DNA from 3 places in the Nocardia sp. NPDC101769 genome. Region 1 is predicted to be linked to each of the others. Evidence: riboswitches for the same ligand, from Rfam matches in the RefSeq annotation. Region 1 holds a riboswitch; each other region holds the start of a gene.
The links. A riboswitch is a leader RNA that binds a small molecule or an ion and turns the genes downstream of it on or off. The one in region 1 is predicted to bind magnesium.
Positions count from the first base shown of each region.

Region 1 (4,421 bases):
CCGCCACCACATTATGTCGACCCTCACACCTACAGCTGGCCCGTCGGGTGCCGGCTGGGGGATTTCGCGGTGCCTGCGGGGGGTAAATGTGACCAAGTCCAACAACGTCGAACGATCGTCTACGGCAGCTCGGATCCGCTGTACGCGAGTCGCGCACGCGGTGCCGGACATCCGTCACGAATTCCGATGCCCCAATAGGGTTGCGGATATGACAGAGGCACGAGTGTGGTCGGTAACCACGACGACGCCAACCGAGGAAGACGCACAGAATATCGCTCGCACGGTGGTGGCCGAACGTCTCGCCGCCGGCGCTGAGGTGACCGGACCAGCGATGTCGGTGTTCTGGCATCTGGACCAGCTCGGCGAGGGCCAGGAATGGCGAGTGACACTGAAGACGGCAGCAGCGGTCAGGGACAAGCTCGCTGGGCGAATCCTCGAGCTGCACCCATGGGCCGGTGGGCCGGAGATCATCGCAACACCCGTCGAGTGGGCGATCGACGGCTACGTGAAATGGGTCGAAAAGATCACAGCTGCACCGGAATAGGGTGCCCGCGCGCCAGCTGCCCTCAGCTGGCGCGTCGCATGGAGTTGACCGCTCGACCCGGAGACCGGGCGCGATCCTCACGCAATGCCCATGCGATATCCGACACCCCGGACATTGAGGACCCAGTCACTGGACCCCAGCTTGCTTCGAATGGTGCAGACATGGGTGTCGACCGTCCTACGCGACCAGGAGTTGTCCCAGATCTCCTGCATGATCCGCTCACGTGGCACCACCGCGCCCGCGTTCGAGGCCAGCAGATACAGCAGGTCGAATTCCTTGAAGGTCAGCTCGATTCGCCTCTCGTAGAGTCTGACCTGCCTCGATGCGTCATCGATGTGCAGCGGGCCGTACTCGATGGCACCGGTCGAGCGCGCGGACAGCTCGCTGCTCCGGATGGCCGCCTCGATCCGAGCCATCAGCTCACCGATGTGATACGGCTTCACCACATAGTCATCGGCGCCCGCCTCCAGCGTGAGCACGGGGTCGAGTTCGGACTCCCGAGCCGTAGCCACGACGATCGGAACGGTGCTGAGCTCCCGGATCGAGCGCACCACATTCAGCCCGCCCCTGTCCCTCCGGTCGATATCGAGCAGCACAACATCCGCGGGTTCGTGCGAATCCGCAGCCCGCGCACCGGTTTCGGCTCTCCGGGAGCTGCCCTTCCATGCCAGCGCCCGGCTCAGTTCCGCCAGATCGGCGTTCTTGCTTTCCACGATCAACACCCGCCGACCCCCGAAAGACCCGGTACCGCCGATCGAAATGATCGGTAGTCGATCGACGATGCGGGATACCGCAGCCGACTGCCCCATTGGAACTAGCTCTCCTCATGAGAATTGGATAACTCGAATTGGGCATACGAAATCCCGGATCGGTTGCGACACAGCGCAATCCGGTCCAGAACCCACCGTGTCGGCTATGCGGCGACGGTGTCCGACTCGGCCCGTTCGGGCATCAGGGCGGCGGTGCGCTCCCACGGTGCGGGCCGGGGGAAGTAGTGCTCGAGGAAGCACCGCACTCGCGACGCGCGGTGAGATTCCTCGACCTCGGGGAAGCTGCTGTCGTTGAGGCAGAAGAAGTCGGCGTCGCGGCGAACCGACAGGATTCCGAGCTGGTCGAGACCGTCGAAGGTCGTGGTGTCGACGTAGCGCACCCAAGCGGTTTCGTGCCGGACCGCCCGGCCGGTCAGCAGGGCGTAGTAGTGGTAGAGGGAGTTGGTCACGGAGATGTCGGTGGCCGAGCGGAAAGGGCTGGCCTGTGTCCTGGCGAAGTCCTCGGCGAACTCCCGCTCCATTTCCAGTAGTACGCTGCGGCGCAGCGGTGTGGGCGCGTGTTCCAGGTGGCGGGTGATCACGTGCCCGAATCGATGCCGCAGCAGCGCCCGGTTCACCCGCGCTCCGTTCTCGAATCCGCTGCGCTGCTCGGTATTCGGTCCGGTGCCGATCCGGAGATCGGATTCGATGAACCGGCTGATGCCCCCGGAGGTGAAGAACATCTCCGGCGCGACGGGACGGCCGAAGAACATGTCGTCGTTGGCGTAGATGAAATGCTCGCTCAGCCCGGGAATGTGCTGCAGCTGCGTCTCGATGGCGTGCGAGTTGAAGGTCGGCAGACTGTTCGGGTCCGAGAAGTGTTCCGCCGCACGGACAATCGTCACCTTCGGATCGTCGGCGAGCCAGTTGGGCGGAGTCGAGTCTGTGGCGATGAAGATCCGGTGCACCCACGGCGCGTATTCGTGCACCGACCGCAACGCGAAACGCAGCTCATCGATCTGGCGGGTGCGCGCCGGAGCGGCGTCGCCCTCGCCGAGGCTGACGCCGACCGCGGCGGCGGCGCGGCGCGCGGCCAGTGCCGGGTCATTGCCGTCGACCCAGGAGAACACGATGTCGATGGGGAATCCGATGTCGCCCGCATGCGGTTCGAACATCCCCTCCAGGGACACCCAGTCGCTGCCGTACCGCTGGATCTGCGCAAGTTCCAGGTCTGCGGCCGGAAAGCTGGTGCGGGTCAACGCATTCGGGCGAGGGCAGCGCACCTCCTCGTCGCCGAACTCCCAGAATTCGACATCAATGGAGCCCGGGCCCCCGTCGGCCCGCAACAACGGGGCGACCAGTCCCCGGAACTGCTCGCCCAGTGCCAGCGCGGGCTCGCCGTCCGCCGTCCTGATCAGCAGGAACCGAATATTGTTCGCGAGCAGTACGCCACGAGTGAGCAGCAGATTCTCCACCGCGGTCCGCTCGGTGCCGCCTCCGGCCACCGGAACGCATGTCATCAGGTTCTTCATTCGTCACACCTACCTACGGACTCAACAGGTCTCAGGGAACGCACGAAGGAGTGTCTGCGCGAAAGACTTCAGATGTCGCGCGCAACCCCACACGTTGAGCTTCGGCACTGAACGACGTATCCCTGCCGGAGATCCGGCGGGAAGCCACTTGGGATCAGCCCTTAATCCGGGAAGATCTGTCCTGAGCTTGGGCGTCTCTCGACGTCGTGAGATCAGTGGCCTGTGTTCGAAAAGGAGCCTCACCTAACGAGGTGCAGCACCGACTATAGCCGCAGCCTCGAACACTTGCCCCTGGTAACCGTTGTCACACCGGGCCCGGTTGACTCCGGCCATCGAGTGATGACAAGCTGACGGCCGCAATCAGCACCTCGCTAGGCGAGGCTCCTGTATGAACACAGGCCACTGATCCGACGACGTCGAGAGACGCCCAGGATCAGGACAGGTTTCCCCGGATTAAGGGGTAACCCCAGGTGGCTTCCCGCCCAAAGGGATACGTCGTGCAGTGCCGAAGCTCTGACGAGAGGGGTGCGCGTCGGTGGCATCGGGCCGCCGACAACTCCTCGTGTGCCCCGTGCAGCCATACCAGGCCCAGGCCCCGAGGAGGTGAGGACGACGGCCATGACTTCCACCGATGGTCCGTATCCAAGTCCTTCCGAATCAGGGCAACGCCATCCGGCACCCAGCCACGGGTAGGCCGGCCAGCAGAGTCCGATTCGACTCTTCCCTGCGCGCTGCCCTGCGGCACAAGAATCCCGATTTCGAATCTCGAAAGTCTTACCGATGCGGAAAACCCCCGCCGGCGCGGTCGTGCGCCGCGAAAGCTCATTCCGACCGTGGCGGCTGGGCGCCGCAACCGGCCTGCTCGCCTTCGCCGTGATCCAAGCGGCCCCCCTCGACGCGTCGGCCGCGCCCGTGAGCCCGGCCCGACCCGCCCTACCGCCGACGGAACTGGCCGAGCGGATGCGGTCCGCGATCCAGGACGCCTCCCCCGGCACCGAGGTCGGCATCGACGTCATCGACACCGCCACCGGCGCCACGCTCGCCGAACTCGACACCGATCAGCAGTTCTACACCGCGTCGGTGGTCAAACTGCTGATTGCAATCGACGCACTGCACAGACAAGTCTGGCAAGCGGATTCGGCCACCTCGACCATGCTCGACCGAATGCTGTCCGCCAGCGACGACGACATCGCCGATCAACTGTGGTGCGACAACGGCGGCACCGCGATTGTGAGCCGGATGATCGATTTGATCGGGCTCACCGGTACCCGGCCACCGAACGACCCCTCCGAATGGGGCGAAACCCTCACCACGCCAAGGGACGTCGTCAGCGTCTACCGCTACCTGAGCACTGCGGTCCCCGCACCGGCCCGCGAGGTCATCATGAACGGATTGCGCAACGCCAGCCGTATCGCCGCCGACGGCACCGACCAATACTTCGGCATCCCAGACGCTTTTCCCCGCGCACCCCGGGCGATCAAGCAGGGCTGGATGGCGCTCGATACCTCGACGACCATGAACACCAGCGGCCTCGTCGGCACCGGATCCGACCACCTGCTGCGCTTCACGATCGTGGTGCTGACCACCCAACCCGCG
Region 1 is NZ_JBIWMX010000007.1:262,786-267,206, forward strand. It holds gene cutA (divalent-cation tolerance protein CutA) at 89-544, shown strand; gene ACIRRA_RS14990 (response regulator transcription factor) at 622-1,257, opposite strand; gene ACIRRA_RS14995 (stealth conserved region 3 domain-containing protein) at 1,458-2,825, opposite strand; M-box (ykoK) riboswitch at 2,905-3,083, opposite strand; M-box (ykoK) riboswitch at 3,186-3,357, shown strand; gene ACIRRA_RS15000 (hypothetical protein) at 3,606-4,421, shown strand, end outside.

Region 2 (4,421 bases), on a different contig from region 1:
AGTCCGAGCGGGCACGAAACCGGCGTCGACCGGCCCGGAGTCGTCGCGACATTCGGGTTAGGCGCTCAGGGTCGCACCGCGACCGTGGGTGATGACCAGGTCGAGCAGGCCGGGGAAGCGGGCTTCGAGATCCTCGGTGCGCAGCCGGTTGAGGCGGCGGGTGCCCTCGTCGCGCTGACGGATGACGCCGGCTTCGCGCAGGGTCTTGAAGTGCCCGCTCTGGGTGGATTTGCTGATCGGCAGATCGAAGGTGGTGCAGGCCAGTTCGCCGTTCTCGGCGGCGGCCAGGCGGGTGACGATGGTGAGCCGGACGGGGTCGGCGAGGGCGGCCAGCACGGTGGTGAACCGCAGTTCGTCGCGGTCGGGGTGGACCAGTTCGGTCGCGGTTCGGCTCGCCATGGTGTCCAGACTAGTCCGCATGTTCACAAATTCCGAACATCCTGTTATGTTCGGAAATACCGAACATGTCTGTGCCGGGAGGACGCCATGACCATCGAGCAATCCACCGCAGCCGCTTCCGATCGCGCTGCCGCCCCGCAGGATTCACCGCCCGGGAGCGCTGCGCGGTTCCGGGGCACCGCCTACACGCTGTTGATCCTGTTGACGGGCACGAATGTGGCCACGCCGCTGTATCACGGTTATGCGCATCGGTTCGGGTTCTCGCCACTGGTGATGACGCTGGTGTTCGCGGTCTACATGGGGGTGCTGATTCCCGCGCTGCTGATCGCCGGTCCGGCCTCGGATGTGCTGGGGCGACGCCGGATTCTGCTGCCCGCGCTGGTGCTGGCGGCGCTGGGCACGCTGGGTTTCGCACTGGCCACCGATGTGGCGTGGTTGTTCGCGGCCCGAATCCTGCAGGGGCTGGCGGTCGGGGCGGCCTCGGGTGCGCTCACCGCCGCACTGACCGAGCTGGAGCCGCACGGTAGCCGCCGCCGGGCCGCGCTGGTGTCGGCGGTGGCCTCGGCGGGCGGTATGGGTCTGGGTCCGGTGCTGGGAGCTGTTCTGGCGCAATATCTTCCGGCTCCGTACGTGACACCGTTCATGGTGGAACTGGCGCTGCTGGTTCCGGCCGTGGTGGCGATGGCGGCGCTGCCCGAGACCGCGGTGGTCAGCCGGTGGCGGCCGCGACGGCCGAGTATCCCGGCCGGGATGGGTGCGGTCTTCGCGGCCGCGGGCACGGGCGCGTTCCTGGGTTTCGCGGTGGTCGGCGTCTTCCTCACCCTGATCCCGACCTATGCCGCGACCCTGTCGGGCAGTACGAATCTGGTGATCGGTGGTGCGGCGGCCGCGCTGCTGCCCACGGCGTGGGCGGTGGCGCAGCTGGTCGGCTACGGAAAACCCGAACGGGCCCTGGACTTCACCGGCTTCCCGCTGCTGGCGGTGGGTCTGGTGCTGCTGGCGGGCGCGGGCGCGGTCTCCTCGCTGCCGTTGCTGTTATTCGCGACCGTGCTGGCCGGGGCCGGTCACGGCCTGGTGTTCCTGTCGGGATTGACCGCGATCAATGCGGCCGCGCCTGCCGATCGTCACGCCGATGTGCTGTCGACCTATTTCGTGATGGCCTACTGCGGCAGCGGCGGCCCGGTCATCGGTGTCGGCCTGCTGGCGGGCGCGACCGGTCTGCTGGCTGCGGTGCAGATCTTCGCCGTGTCGGTGGCGGTGCTGTGTGTGGTGCGGCTGGTGGCGCGGGTCGCGGTCGAGGCGCGACGCTAGCGGCTGCACGAATGCGACGGCGCTCACGTCGGGTTGCCGATCGTGGCGGGCCGGTGTTTACTTCTGGGCGCAAGGTGCCGTCGTTAGCTGAGGCTCCTTCACGGATACAGGCCGGCGATCCCGAACGTCGAGAGACGCCCCGGATCAGGACAGGTTTCCCCGAGCTAAGGGGATGCCCCGACCGGCTCCCGCCATCCGTGGCGGGTTTACGCCGTGGAGTGCTGAAGGTCTTACGAGGGGTGGTACCCGTACCGGCGAGTTCACGCCGGTCCCACTCCCCCGGCATGCGTGCGTGTGGCGTCGAGGAGGTGGTGGTCGTGCCCGATGGACCGGAGCGCGTTCCGTTAGCCAATCGTTCACTCGGCGACACTCCTGCAATCCTCTGGCCGCTACCTGTACCCCGGTAGCGTCCGAGTCCGGAGTGCGCCGTCATGCGCTGGGAGATCGAGATGACCACGTGGGAAATGCTGCTGCGACTCGGCACGGGTGTCGGGTTGGGCGCGGTGATCGGGTTCGAGCGTCAGTTCCGGGCCCGGATGGCGGGACTGCGCACGAATTCGCTGGTCGCCGCCGGGGCGACCTTGTTCGTGCTGCTGTCCGCGCACGGCTTCAACGGTGCGTCGGCGGATCCGACTCGTGTTGCGGCGCAGATCGTTTCGGGTATCGGGTTCCTGGGCGCGGGTGTGATCCTGCGCGACGGGTTCAATATCCGCGGCCTGAACACCGCGGCGACGCTGTGGTGTGCGGCGGCGGTGGGTGCGCTCGCGGGTGCGGGCATGTATTCGACCGCGGTGGCGGGCACGGTGGCGGTGGTGGTGGTCAATACCGCGCTGCGCACGGTGGCGCGCACGGTGGATCGCCCCGGTATCGACGAGGTCGAGGTGCAGGAGGCGTTGTACGGCTTCCACGCCGACACCGACGACGCGCACGAGGCGCATGTGCGGGCACTGCTGGTGCAGTCGCTGACGCGCACCGACTTCCGGCTGGTGTCGATCTCGAGCCACGACACCTCCCCGGGCCGGGTGCAGGTGCGGGCGGAGCTGACCGGTGACCGCCGCGACGACCGGCAGATGGAGGCCGCGGTGAGCCGGTTGAGCCTGGAGCCGTCGGTGACCAGCGTCGGGTGGCGCACGGTGCCGCAGCTGGCAGCGGCCGAGGAGTGAACCTCGCGCTGCGGTCGGATACGCCGACCCCGCTCGCGGTGCCGCTGCCGGATGCGTCGGTGGGGCGCGATCGCGGGTCCGCCGGAGCTGGTGTACGGCAACGACGGTCGCGCCGACCTGCCGGTGGTGGCCGGCGAGCTGAATTTCGAGACCGCCGACCTGCGCGCCTGCTGATTCACACCATCGCCGACGGGACCACCGTGGTCAGGCCGCCATCGACGAGCAGGTCCTGACCGGTGATGTAGGACGCCTCCCCGGAGGCCAGGAACGCGACGGCGGCGGCCACCTCGTCGCTGTCGCCGACCCGCCCGAGCGCCACCCGCGCCCCCGCGGCGGCCTGCGCTGCGGCGGAGGCCTCGGCCCGGAAGGCGGGGGTGTCGATGTAGCCCGGGCTCACCGAGTTCACCCGAATCCCGCGTGGCGCCAACTCCGCCGCCAGCGTCCGCGTCAGACTCTGCACCGCCGCCTTCGTCGCCGAATACAGTGCGGCGCCGGGCGCGCCCCGATACGAGGCGAAGGAGGCGTTGAGGACGATCGCACCCCCGTCGACCAGCATCGGCAGCACCTGCCGCACGGTGAAGAACGCGGCCTTGAAATTGATCCCCACCACCCGATCGAATTCGCCGGCGGTGACCGCCGAAACCGGCTGGAACGCACCGATTCCCGCATTCACGAACACCACATCCAGCCGCCCGAACCGCTCGGACACCACCCGCGCCAGCGCCTCGAGATCCTCGGCCACGGTAGCGTCCCCGGCCACCCCGACCGCCCGCTCCCCCAGCTCGGCCACCGCGGTATCGAGCCGGTCCTTGTCACGCCCGGTGACGATCACCCACGCCCCCTCCCCGAGGAGCCGCCGCGCAGCGGCCAGCCCCATCCCACTGCTACCGCCGGTGATGAGCGCGACCTTGTCCTGGAACCGAAACCCGTTGTGTGTCATGACTTCAGCCTGCCGGGCCGCACTGTGGGTAAACAGTGCGCATCTATCGTGGGTGTGCCACCACCACCTTGCCGAGCGATGTGGCCGAACCGGGTCCAGGGCGCCGTTGCCTTCGACGATGGCCGCCAGAGTCGAGTTAGCGCTGCATGCATCACCGGAAATGTGAGCAGGGCCAACATGGCTCGGCCGTGGCCCACGAACGCGATACAGAACGTGTGCTCTGCGGGATCCACACGGCCGGAACAACATTCGAGACCATTCGGCGATTCCGATACAAAGCGACGCTCACCCGCCGGGAGCCACGCGATCAGGATCAGGGAGTCGTCACTGCCGGCTCAGGCGGGTGGGGCGAGGCGGAGACGGTGGAGCTGGTCGAGGCGGGCGGCAGTGTCGGTGCCGGCGCGGGGGTTGTAGAGGACCAGGTGGCGGTCGGATCGGTCGGCGAGGGTGAGGGTGGTGGCGTCGAAGTGGAGTTCACCGGCCTCGGGGTGTTGCAGGGCGTTGACCGCCTGCCGGGCCGGGCCGACATCGTGGCGGGACCAGAGGCGGGCGAATTCCGGGCTGCGGGAGGCGAGTTCGGTGATGACGGAGTCGAAGCCGGGGTCGCC
Region 2 is NZ_JBIWMX010000030.1:39,306-43,726, reverse strand. It holds gene ACIRRA_RS34950 (ArsR/SmtB family transcription factor) at 58-399, opposite strand; gene ACIRRA_RS34945 (MFS transporter) at 487-1,710, shown strand; M-box (ykoK) riboswitch at 1,783-1,958, shown strand; gene ACIRRA_RS34940 (MgtC/SapB family protein) at 2,160-2,873, shown strand; gene ACIRRA_RS34935 (hypothetical protein) at 2,925-3,047, shown strand; gene ACIRRA_RS34930 (SDR family NAD(P)-dependent oxidoreductase) at 3,049-3,813, opposite strand; gene ACIRRA_RS34925 (helix-turn-helix transcriptional regulator) at 4,149-4,421, opposite strand, start outside.
Region 2: another riboswitch for magnesium. It lies ahead of ACIRRA_RS34940 (MgtC/SapB family protein); the one in region 1 lies ahead of ACIRRA_RS14995 (stealth conserved region 3 domain-containing protein).

Region 3 (4,421 bases), on a different contig from region 1:
GCGAACACCACCTCCCCATCCGACACGAGCAGGTGGAAGTAATGGCATCTCCCATCGCTTCCACTCACGAATCCACCGGCGCCGGAACTCCGATCCGCAATTGGCTGTCCGTAGCAGCAGTATCCACCGCCACCTTCGCGATGGTCACCGTGGAGGCCATGCCGGTCGGCCTGCTCACCCCCATCGGTCACACCTTCGACGTCTCTCCCGGCGCGGTCGCATTGACGATCACGCTGCCCGGACTCATGGCTGCGGCGGCCGCGTCCACCCTGCCCGTCGCGATCGGAGGATCGGACCGGCGTACGGTCCTGCTCGGGCTGATCGGGCTCATGCTGGCCGCGACAGCGGTCTCGGCGCTGGCGCCGGACTTCGCGATCCTGCTCGCCGCACGTGCCGTCGCCGGCATCGCCATCGGCGGCTTCTGGGCACTGGCCGCCTCGTGCGCGGTCAGATTGGTTCCCGCGCACCACATTCCACGAGCGATATCGCTCGCATTCGGCGGTGCGACAGCGGCCAACGTGCTGGGAGTGCCTGCCGCGACGCTGATCGGCAATCTGAGCGGCTGGCGCGTCGCCTTCGCCGCACTGGCCGGATTCGGCGCGGTGGTCGCCCTCGCGCTGCGGCTGCTGCTACCGCCCCTGCCCGCCACCGAGGTGGTCCGCCCCCGCGCCCTGGCGCGGCAGTTGCGCACACCGGCCGTCCGCGCCGGAGTCATCGCCACCTTCCTTCTCGTGGGCGGGCATTGGGCGGCATTCACCTTCGTCCGGCCCATGCTGCAGGACATCTCCGGTCTGGGCGCCGCGGCAATCGGGCCCGCGCAGCTGGCCTTCGGCCTGGCGGGCGTGGCCGGAACCTTCGCGGGCGGCGCCGCCGCCGGCCGCGACCCGCGGCGCGCCCTGGTCGTCGCCGCCGCGCTGCTGGCGGCGACACTCGCGCTCTTCCCACTCATCGCGACCACACCCGTCATCGGCATCATGGCACTGCTGGTGTGGGGCACGGCATTCGGCGCGATTCCGGTCGGCGTGCAGACCTGGATCCTGCAGGCCGCCCCCGATCATCCCGAGGCCGCGACCGCGCTCAATACCGCCATGTACAACCTGGCCGTCGCCGTCGGCGCGCTCACCGGCGGCGTGATCGTCAGCTTCACATCGGTGACCGGCGTCCTCGTCACCGGCGCGCTGCTCGGCGTGACCGCCATCGCCGCGGTCGTACTCGGCGGTCGGCAACTGGCACGGCGTGCCGGTGCCCTATCAGCGGCGTCCGTCGCAGTCGAAGAATGAGAATTGTGATCGTCGGAGTCACCGCATAGCCAGGTACGGCGGGGTGGTCGACAGCGCCACCCCCCACCGGCGACGCGGGCCCCGGATGCCGCGGCCATGGACGCTGACGGTTCGCTGTGGGGCACGATCACACCGGTCGCCGTCCTCCCGCTCGAACAGGGGTCTCACCACGCCGACCAACGTCGGCGACACATCTGAAATGTGCGATCGACGGTCCGGTGCGCCGCTGTGACATAGCGCTCGCCGATATGCGAATAGCGGTTTTGACTTTTACCGAGTCTTTAACTAGGTTCCCTGTTGCACCTCGATAGGCGAGGCTCCTGCACGAACACAGGCCACTGATCTGACGACGTCGAGAGACGCCCAAGGTTAGGACAGATTTCTCCGGATCAAGGGGTAATCCAAAGTGGCTTTCCGATTCGGAACACGTCGTGCAGTGCCAAAACTCTGACGAGAGGGGTGTGCGTCCGCCTCGAGAGTTCCGGGCGACCTCCCCCCGTGCGTTGACGAATCGCGTTCTACCAGTGAGGAGGTCGGGTAGCAAGATGGCACCCGATGATGACCCGGGATCTCCGGGCCGGCCCCTCCGCCTCGGTCCGGGCCGCTAGCCAGCACACCAACACCGCGTCGATATCTCGACGCACGTAATTCTCCGATATCACGATGCCGCCCGCGCGGCACCGGACTATTCGCATGCACATTTTACGAATGAATTCGGAGATTCGCATATATGTCCGACCCGTCGGCGCCACCGTGCCGGACGGTATTCGATGCTGCCCGGAAACCGATGCGGGCAGCGATATCCCGAGGGGAAACATCCCGATGAGAATTCGCTTGCTCGCCTTCGCCACCGCGGCGATCACCACCGCCGGACTGGTCGCCCCGGCCGCCGTTTCGGCCGCGGCACCCGGATCGGACGTCCGGCTCGCCGACGCCGTGACAGTTCAGGCCGTGTCCGGCGACGCCCGGATCGTGGACCGATCGGTGGTGCTGCGCACCGACCTCGGCACGCTCCGAACCACTACCGACCAGCTGCAGATCCTCGACCCGCAGGGCGTGGTGGTGGGGGTTATCCCGCTGACCATCACGAAGCAGGACACGACGTACCCGATCGACGCCCGCATCGACGGCGACAGCGCCACCCTCACCCCGCGCCCGGATCGGGCCCGACCGGTCGGCACCGAGGAACGACGCATCGCCGCGGAGCTGTACGCCGCCGCGGAGGCGCAAGCCGAAGGCCCTGCGGCACAGCAGATCGCCGATCCCGACAGCTTCGAGGATCGGATGAATGCCGTCTTCCAGAATGTCAACAATGAGCTCACCGTGGCCCTGGCGGTGGGCACGCTGCTGGGTGCCGTCATCGGCGCGCCGCTGGGCTGCGTCCTGCTGGGCGCGGGCCAGGGTCTCGCGGTCGGCGCATTGACGTTGGGCACGTTGGCGATTCCCGGCGCCGTCACCGGCTGTCTGGAGGGCGCGGTGGCCGGGGCCGGGATAGGCGTCGTGGTTTTCAACCTGCTCGTCGGCGCACCGGCGGTGCTGGCCTCGGCCGTGCACGCCTTCAACGTCATGACCGCACCGCCCGCGGTCGCCGCCGAATCGACCAACTGAGTTGCGACGACGCCGCTCGGAGCGAGGTGAACAGCAATGACTCTTGAATTGGCAATTCCGGACCGGCCCAAGACGACTCCCGAGGTGCCGCGGGCACGCGGGCGGCTCCGAGCGGTGGACTACCTGATCATCGGCGCGGGTGTGCTGCTGATCCTGCTGGTGCTGCGGCTGTTTCGGGACATGTCGGTGCCCTGGACGCCGGATACCGGAACCGAGACCGTATCAACCGATCCCGCGAACCTACCCTATTACGCGGCCCGCACCACGCTACGTATGTTCATCGGCCTGGCGGCGTCCATCCTCTTCACACTGATCGTCGGCCAGTGGGCGGCGCGCTCGCGCCGGGCCGAGAAGGTGTTCATCCCGGCGCTCGACGTGCTGCAGTCGGTGCCGGTGCTGGCCCTGGTCTCGATCACGGTCACCGCGTTCGTGGGCCTGTTCCACGGCTCGTATCTGGGCGCGGAGGCGGCGTGCATCTTCGCCATCTTCACCGCGCAGGCCTGGAACATGACCTTCGCCTATTACCAGGCGTTGCGCAATATGCCCCGGGAGCTGGATGATTCGGCCCGCATGATGCGGCTCACCCGCTGGCAGCGGCTGTGGCAGCTGGAGGTGCCGACGGCCATGGTGCCGATGATCTGGAACGGCATGATGAGCTTCGGCGGCGCGTGGTTCATGCTCGCGGCCTCGGAGGTCATCACGGTATCCGGCCGGGACGAGGCGCTGCCCGGCATGGGTAGTTTCATCGCGGCGGCCACCTCCGAGGCCGAGGTCGGCAACCTCGTGGTGGGTGCGCTGGTCATGGTGCTCACCATCGTCTTGGTGAACGTGGTGTTCTGGCGGCCGCTCACGGCGTGGTCGGAGCGATTCCGGGTGGAGCACACCGAAAGTGCACAGGCCCCACGGAGTCTCGTGCTCGACCTGCTGCGGCGCAGCACGGTCCCGGGTCGGCTGGCTCGGGTGCTACGGCCGGTCGGCGAGCGGGTCGATCGCCTCATGCGCGTCTTCGGGCGCAGCACCCGTTCCGCCTACGACGAGCGCGCGGGCAGCCGCATCGGCGATGTGCTCTTCTTCGGACTGCTCTTCGCCGCGCTCGCCTGGAGCACCTGGGCACTCGCCTCCTACTTCGAAAGAACCGTGGGACTGGCCGAATTCGGGCCGACCTCGCTCATGGGGCTGGCCAGCCTCGGCCGCGTGATAGTGCTGCTGGTGGTCTCCACCATCGTGTGGGTGCCGGTCGGCGTGTGGATCGGGATGAATCCGCGCATCTGCCGGTTCGCTCAGCCGGTGGTGCAGGTACTGGCCAGTTTCCCGGCCCAGTTCTTGTTCATCTTCGTCATCGCGGCGCTCACCTACACCGGCATCTCACTGAATATCGGCGGCATCGCGCTGATGGCACTGGGTGCGCAGTGGTACGTGCTGTTCAATGTGATCGCGGCGGCCGGGCAGATCCCGACGGACCTGCGCGAGGCCATGGACGATCTCGGCGTGCACGGCGTGCAGCGCTGGAAGTCGTTGATACTGCCCGCGATC
Region 3 is NZ_JBIWMX010000002.1:172,074-176,494, forward strand. It holds gene ACIRRA_RS03710 (MFS transporter) at 42-1,280, shown strand; M-box (ykoK) riboswitch at 1,577-1,746, shown strand; gene ACIRRA_RS03715 (hypothetical protein) at 2,103-2,888, shown strand; gene ACIRRA_RS03720 (ABC transporter permease) at 2,925-4,421, shown strand, end outside.
Region 3: another riboswitch for magnesium. It lies ahead of ACIRRA_RS03715 (hypothetical protein); the one in region 1 lies ahead of ACIRRA_RS14995 (stealth conserved region 3 domain-containing protein).